DNA from 2 places in the Paenibacillus sp. JCM 9796 genome. Region 2 is predicted to be linked to the other one. Evidence: riboswitches for the same ligand, from Rfam matches in the RefSeq annotation. Region 2 holds a riboswitch; the other holds the start of a gene.
What was found. A riboswitch is a leader RNA that binds a small molecule or an ion and turns the genes downstream of it on or off. The one in region 2 is predicted to bind thiamine pyrophosphate.
Positions count from the first base shown of each region.

Region 1: it holds a riboswitch for thiamine pyrophosphate, as region 2 does, so the genes downstream of both, thiS (sulfur carrier protein ThiS) here and ACZ439_RS19465 (ECF transporter S component) in region 2, are expected to answer to the same signal.

Region 1 covers NZ_AP043723.1:3,637,710-3,641,677, reverse strand. The annotation lists rRNA gene ACZ439_RS17570 (16S ribosomal RNA) at 1-920, opposite strand, end outside; gene ACZ439_RS17565 (thiazole synthase) at 1,297-2,070, opposite strand; gene thiS (sulfur carrier protein ThiS) at 2,134-2,334, opposite strand; TPP riboswitch at 2,423-2,564, opposite strand; gene ACZ439_RS17555 (nucleotidyltransferase-like protein) at 2,583-3,476, opposite strand; gene ACZ439_RS17550 (DUF2614 family zinc ribbon-containing protein) at 3,621-3,968, shown strand, end outside.
Region 2 covers NZ_AP043723.1:4,015,845-4,019,812, forward strand. The annotation lists gene ACZ439_RS19450 (MFS transporter) at 1-821, opposite strand, end outside; gene asd (archaetidylserine decarboxylase) at 894-1,694, opposite strand; gene ACZ439_RS19460 (hypothetical protein) at 1,853-2,065, opposite strand; TPP riboswitch at 2,324-2,429, shown strand; gene ACZ439_RS19465 (ECF transporter S component) at 2,568-3,152, shown strand; partial or broken gene ACZ439_RS19470 (ATP-binding cassette domain-containing protein) at 3,258-3,605, shown strand; gene ACZ439_RS19475 (ABC transporter ATP-binding protein) at 3,813-3,968, shown strand, end outside.

The DNA of each region.
Region 1 (3,968 bases), 380 kb from region 2:
ATTCCTTTGAGTTTCACTCTTGCGAGCGTACTCCCCAGGCGGAGTGCTTATTGTGTTTACTTCGGCACCAAGGGTATCGAAACCCCTAACACCTAGCACTCATCGTTTACGGCGTGGACTACCAGGGTATCTAATCCTGTTTGCTCCCCACGCTTTCGCGCCTCAGCGTCAGTTACAGTCCAGAAAGCCGCCTTCGCCACTGGTGTTCCTCCACATCTCTACGCATTTCACCGCTACACGTGGAATTCCGCTTTCCTCTCCTGCACTCAAGTCTCCCAGTTTTCAGTGCGAACCGGGGTTGAGCCCCGGGCTTAAACACCAAACTTAAAAGACCGCCTGCGCGCGCTTTACGCCCAATAATTCCGGACAACGCTTGCCCCCTACGTATTACCGCGGCTGCTGGCACGTAGTTAGCCGGGGCTTTCTTCTCAAGTACCGTCACCCTCAGAGCAGTTACTCTCCGAGGCGTTCTTCCTTGGCAACAGAGCTTTACGATCCGAAAACCTTCATCACTCACGCGGCGTTGCTCCGTCAGGCTTGCGCCCATTGCGGAAGATTCCCTACTGCTGCCTCCCGTAGGAGTCTGGGCCGTGTCTCAGTCCCAGTGTGGCCGATCACCCTCTCAGGTCGGCTACGCATCGTCGCCTTGGTGGGCCATTACCCCACCAACTAGCTAATGCGCCGCAGGCCCATCCGTAAGCCATAGGTTGCCCCATGTTTCATGATTCCCCCATGCGGAGAAACCAGCTATCCGGTCTTAGCTACCGTTTCCGGTAGTTATCCCGATCTTACAGGCAGGTTGCCTACGTGTTACTCACCCGTCCGCCGCTAACCATCCCCGAAGGAATGGTCCGCTCGACTTGCATGTATTAGGCACGCCGCCAGCGTTCGTCCTGAGCCAGGATCAAACTCTCCATTAAAGTAGAAAGCTGACTTGCTCATTGTTGAAGCTAGCTGAGATATTGCTATCTCTTATTTAAGGCACTCACTCGATGTTCAGTTTTCAAAGGGCAATTGTCCGACAAAGCCGCGTTCTCACGCCATTTCTTCTTTGTCATTTATTGTCGCTTCGTTTAGCGGCGACTTTTATAATATACCACATTCACCTAACTCAATGCAAGCATTTTTTATTTCCAATTCTTCACTGCTTGCTTCTCACCTTCTTAAAAGATAAGTCCTTTTAAGCGGCGAGAATTAATTTAACATATGCCTAAGTCGAAAGTCAAGCTAGTAGCCAAATTTTTTTTCTGTCTTAAAAAGAAGGGGCAGGCAGTCCTGCGCAGCCCCTTCCCACTCCTATTCGATCATGCCTTCAACCGGACTGCTGGCTGATGCATACCGCTTCTTAGGTATTCGTCCGGCCAAAAAACCTTTGCGTCCGGCTTCAACGGCAAGCTTAAATGCTTCAGCCATTAAAGCAGGGTTAGCCGCGCCGGCCACGGCCGTATTCAATAACACACCGTCGGCGCCCAATTCCATCGCAAGCGCAGCATCCGCCGGACCGCCGATGCCCGCATCGACAATAATCGGCACCTTCGCTTCTTCAATAATAAACCGCAGGTTGCCCGGGTTCACAATCCCTTGGCCCGAACCTATTGGAGAAGCGCCCGGCATGACCGCAGCGGCACCCGCTTCTTGAAGCTTTCTTGCCAAGATTGGATCGTCCGACGTGTAAGGCAGCACGATAAAACCTTCTTCTACTAATATCTTGGTCGCTTCCAGAGTGCCTACAGGATCGGGAAGGAGCGTTCTCGGATCGCCGATGACTTCAACCTTGATCATATCGCATAGTCCGGACGCTTTGGCTAAACGGGCAATTCTCACCGCTTCATCGACGGTGTAAGCTCCTGCCGTATTCGGAAGCAGTCTGAATTTCCTCAGATCAAGCGTTTCTAGAAAATTAGGTGCTTCCGGATTGTCTATCGGCAGACGGCGAATCGCGAATGTGAGCAACTCGGCTTCCGAAGCCCGAACTGCATCCGCCTGAATGTCCAGCGACGTAAACTTGCCCGTGCCAAGCAGCAAACGCGATTTAAACTCATAGGGACCGATTTTCAACAGGTCAGTCATGTTATTCTTTCTCCTTTTCTAGTACGATTCTAGTACGATGGTTTAACTCAAGCTCATGAAGACTTAACCGCCACCCACAAAATGAACGATTTCCAATTGATCGCCTTCCTGTAAGGGTGTGCTTTCATACTGATGCCGTTCAATAATTACACGGTTTAGTTCGACGACTAATATTTTGTGCTGCAACTTAAAAAAACCGAGCAGCTCCGCGACCGTCGCCACGCCGCTTACCTCGCGCACTTCTCCGTTAACGACCAACTTCAACGGTGTCCCTCCTCCGATTTTTGCCCGGCTCAAGCAAAAAAAGCCAACCTGTGCAGGTTGACTTCATGACCAAATGCCGAATGATCGCTCATGCATTCGTCCACTTCCCTACGCTGGCATCATCCAGTGACGTCCGCACGAAATGGCGCGGGCCGCCGAGTCAGGTTCCAAGGGTCAAAGAAAGCTTCTTTATCTCAGCCCCGCATCTTGAGGCTCCCCTAGTGGCTATTCGATTGTCTATCATTATATCATATCACCTGGTTTTTGACACCTCTGACATCCCGATATCGCAGCTCCAGCAATTTCAGTTCGGGATCGGCCGTCACTACAACCTCTTTGGCGAGCGATTTCTTGACGAGTTTATTCAACAGCAGAGGAAGTTCGTTCCTGACGTCGGACAGCCCCGGCGACTGCTGCAGCTCTTGCACACTCCAAGCTTCCTCGCGGCTGGCAAGTAAATTGAGCAGCGGCTTACAGCAGCGCTGCATTTTGGACATGACGGAAAACTCACATGCCAGCAGTACTAATTCGACCCGCTGCTTCAGTGTCTCTTTGCTCAAGGTAAGCTCCTCATACAGCTTGTATACGCCGGGATTGATCATTCTCACCTGGCTCCAGACCGTCACCTCCGGGTGGTAGCCCGCTTCGACAATCACGATGCGCGCCCAATGGTGCAGCGCTTCCAGTATAATGTTGTAAGCGTCAAGAAGGTGTTCTTCCGCCAAATAGTCTTTGCTCTGCGTGTAACTGCGCAAAAACTTGGAAAACTCGATCAGCAGCTTATGCTCCCTTAATTCGGCAGGGAACTCCAGCATCCGATGACGCAGACTCTCCAGATACGTTTCGCGATCCAAAAGTATCTCCCCTTTTAAGATCCAGAAAATGAAATTGCGCTGCTCGCCGTGCAGGATCAATTCGTCGAGCGACTCGGGAGTGATCCATCTTTCTTGTATACGCAACTTGTCTTTTATATAATGAATTTGTTGATGCGCACGATCGACTTGACTGCTGACGACGAGTATCAGATAATCAAAGCCGTCGGTTACAGCTGAATATAGCGACTGATGATCAACCGCAAGCACGCTAAGGACGGTGGCATCGTGCCGGAATCTTTGTAAACACTGGTGTTTTAACGATTCCATGAGTAGAAAAAAGCCCCCTGACTTAAAAGAAGCATGAATTGATCGTTATGTTCTATATTCTTATGTATTTCTACATGAATCCTCAATTTCCTGCATTTTTTTGTGACAAAACTCACAATTCTTAAGCGAAAGAAGTGACGTATCGTGCGATTCAAATCCAGTAAGGCTAACGAGTTCCGATTATGGGGATTGCTGCTTACGATGGGCGGCATGGCGCTTATGATTCTGGGCTTGGCGGGTATCGTTTTCGAATGGGGGACGGCCGGGCGGTTTTTCGCCGCGGTCGGAATGGTGATCGGCGCAATCATGATGCTGGTCAGCATGGGCATCTATTTCGCGGCCGGTATGATGTCCACAAGCGCTGTCGTCGTCGTTTGTCCGGAATGCGGCAAAGCGACGAAAATTATCGGCAAAACGGATCGATGCATGTTTTGTAAAACGATCCTTTCTTTGGACCCGGCTCACGCGCCCAAAGAAAACGACGAGCCCGTT
Region 2 (3,968 bases):
TACAGCTGGGCTTGCTCCAAGCTGATAGAAAACTTTTCCATTAAATAAAACGGGTAGTAAATCGTAACCCCGGCATGGTACCACGAACGGGCAAAGACGAGGAAGATCAGCATAACGACAGCAAATTGAATGTGCTTCTTCCGCTTTCGATCCATCACACGGACGCCGTTCCTCCGGGCGGCCGGCGGATTTGCGGCTACATAACCGCTATACCAGCGTGAAATGAACAGCTGCACGGCGATGCCGATGCCTGCGACCGCCGTAAACCAGATAGCGCCAATCTGGCCCAGCGGGGCGAACACGAGGGCGGTCATTACGGAAGCCAGCGATTGGCCGGAGTTGCCGCCCACTTGGAAGATCGACTGGGCGAGTCCGCGCCGGGAGCCTCCGGCCATGTAGGCGACGCGCGAGCCTTCCGGATGGAAAATGGCCGAGCCGACGCCGATCAGCAGCACGGACAACAGCACGAGCGTGTAGTTCGGCGCGATCGCCAGACCGAGCACGCCGAGGAACGTAAATCCCATGCCGATCGGCAGCATATAAGGGCGCGGCTTGCGGTCCGAATACAGACCGACCACGGGCTGCATGACGGAAGCGGTCATGTTCAGCGCAAAGACGATAATACCGGATTGCGTATAATTCAATTGCATCGTTTCTTTCAATATCGGCAGGATGGCGGGAATGACGGATTGAATCGTGTCGTTAAACAGATGAACCAGACTGATAGCAAGCAAAATGCGAAAGACAGTCGGCTTGACGTCGGCTTTCGGCGGTTGACGCAAAGCCGGACCGTCGGCGGCCGTTCGGGTTTGTAAAGACATGTGAAGCGCTCCTTTCCCGGAGGGAACATAAAAGTCGGTACGTGCAGGCTGGCAAGCACGTACCGACTCATTCTAACGCGAGGACTGGGCCGGTTTTAAGGTGCCGAGAGCCTCGCCCATTTTGACTTTGCTGCCGACTGTGAGATCGGATCGGGCTTCGTACGTGCCGCTTTCCATGAGCAGCACGACTGTAGAGCCGAACTCGAAATACGCGAGCTCGTCACCGGCGGACAATTTCTCCGGCAGCGGCGATACGTATTGGATGGAGCTGACGTTCAACGCGCCGACCTTGACGACGGCGACTTCGCCGGTACCGTGCTGCATGTACGTAATAAGCCGCTCGTTACGGCTGAGTACGCGGCGCATATGTTTTAACCCGAAATCGTTGACGGGGTACACTTTGCCGGGGATGTGCTCCTTCTCGATAATCGTTCCCGAGATCGGCGCATGAATGCGATGATAGTCGGTCGGGCTTAAGTAAAGCACGTAGAAATAGCCGTTCGTATAATTGATGCGCCGCGGGCTCTGCGCCAGCAGCTCTTCGACGGTGTAATCCTGCCCCTTGACGCTCAGCATCGTTCCTTCGCGTATGTCGCCCATCCCGGTGATCAAAGCGTCTACCGGACTGACAACGCTGTTATCGGCGGTGTGAACCGGACGCAAGCCGGGTTTCAATCGTCGCGTGAAGAAGTCGTTTAACGACGCATATTCGTGCAGCGCTTTCTCCGCATCTTCAACGCGGATGCCGTACGTCTTGGCGAACTGCGCAATGAACGTGCGGCTGGCACGCGATTTGGCGAAGGCTCCTGTGAGGCGGGATACGGTCTTGCGCGATGAAAGTTCCGTTAAGAGCCGAAAAAACGTTATCTTCATGGGGTTTATGCGTCACCTGTTTCCTTCGTTAACGTAGTTTGAATCTATCGATATCTTGACACAGAACCGTAGACAAAGCAACCTGCAAACAGCCGTAAAAAAAGCACGAAGGCCCCCGAAAGGGCCTTCTACTTGCGCGGTCCGGTCGATTTTCACGCCTAGGTGCTTTTCTTGTATTCACCGCAAGTCATGCAGGTCGCCAAATTAACATGAATCGGGCTGCAGGAACCGGAAAATTTGGTGCAATGTACTGGCGTCCGGCAATACGGATCGCCATGCACCTGCGTGCAATATCCACAATGCGACACCATCTCGATGGTGACGAACACCGGTTCAACCGCTTCGAATTCACGATGAATTATGTTTTCCATGGTCTCGCTTCCTTTCCGTTAATAAAAAAGATAGCGCTTCCAATATGATCTGACGCCTTTTCTTATCGACTTCTGTCCACCGCTTTTGCCAGCTACCGAGAAACCCCCTTAGAACGTATCGACCAAATTATGGAATATGACAAATCAAAGTAATATTAACAGAATTCAAAACGATTGACTAGGCCGTTTCTGCAAAGATTTTTTTAAAAAGATAAGCAAGGAAAGCCATTGACATTTATTTCAATCGTGTTAATATGTTTATGTCACTAGGGGAGCCGCATCGGCTGAGATTGGATCAATAGATCCTAGACCCTCTGAACCTGATCTGGATGATACCAGCGTAGGGAAGTGGAGAGCGTAAGCACGCTGGTTCAATAGTGCTCACAAGGCCGCTTCCGAATCGATCGGGGGCGGCTTTTTTGGCGTAATCCGCACAGGGGAGACAGGCGAGCCTTGGGACGTCTTGTAAGGACAATTATTTATAAGAAGAGAGGGATCGTCCATGTCAAAAGGTTTGAAATTGACCGATATTTTGGTCACTATCGTGATTGCGGTCGTGTTTGCTATTATTTATCGCTTGTGGGGCGACGTATACAACGTACTTAAAGTACCAGGCTTGCAGTTGGAACAGCTCACGTACGGAATGTGGTTTATCGCTGCCACGGTTGCGTTCCTTATTATTCGGAAACCCGGCGTGGCGCTGCTCGCTGAAATTGCGGCTGCATCCGGTGAGCTATTGGCCGGTTCGCAGTACGGGGTCGAAGCTTTGACGTACGGCATTGCACAAGGGTTGTGCGCAGAGCTGATTTTCGCTGCGTTCCTGTACCGGAACTTCTCTTGGGCAGCGGCCGGCCTGGCGGGTATGGCTTCGGGCTTCGGCGCCGTGGTGTTCGATTATTTCAAAGGCTATTTGCTGGAACTGACAACCTGGAACTTGACGCTGTATATCGTATTCCGCTTCGTCGGCGCTTTCGTCATTTGTGGTCCTCTCGCTTATGCGCTTGTGAGCGCGCTGGAGAAGACGGGCGTGACCCAGTTGGTGCGTCCGGTCAACAAAAGCGATTATAACGCCCTGGAACGTAAATAAGCCATGATGAGCGCATTCGATACAGGAACGACAACTCCGGGTCTATGGGTATCGCAGCTTCGTTTGAAATTTCCCGGCAGCGCGTCGCTGCTGTTCGATGACTTGTCGCTGCATGTCCGGCCCGGCGAGAAGGTGCTGCTGCTCGGACCGAGCGGCTGCGGCAAATCGACGCTGCTGCAGGTGTTAAGCGGCTTGATACCGGACGTGATCGAGGTGCCGATGAAGTTCGACGGGATCAGCCGGCCGACATCTTGGGGATATTTGTTCCAAGACCCGGACGCCCAGTTTTGTATGCCCTATGTGGATGAGGAGCTGGCGTTTGTTCTGGAAAACTTGCAGGTGCCTCGGGAGAGGATGCCGGAGCTGATCCGCTTTTATTTGGAAGAGGTCGGGCTAGAGCTTGAAGATCCGCACTTTCCGATCGCCTCGCTGTCTGGCGGTATGAAGCAGCGGCTGGCGATCGCCTCGCTGCTGGCGCTCGATCCGGCCGTCTGGTTTCTCGACGAGCCTTCGTCGCTGCTCGATCCGGAGGGCACGCGCGAAGTATGGGAAACCGTCAAACGGGTGACGGCGAACAAAACCGTACTGATCGTCGAGCACAAGATTGACGATATCGTCGATTTCGTCGATCGGGTCGTATTGTTTGACACGGACGGCCGGATGCTGGCGGATGGGGAGCCTTCGCGTATTTTCCGCGAGCATCGACAAGAGCTGCAGACCTTCGGCATCTGGTACCCCGGCATATGGGACGACTACAGCCGCAAGCGTAAGCTTTCCGCCGAACGCGGCGCTGCATGCAAGCCGGGCGGAACAGGC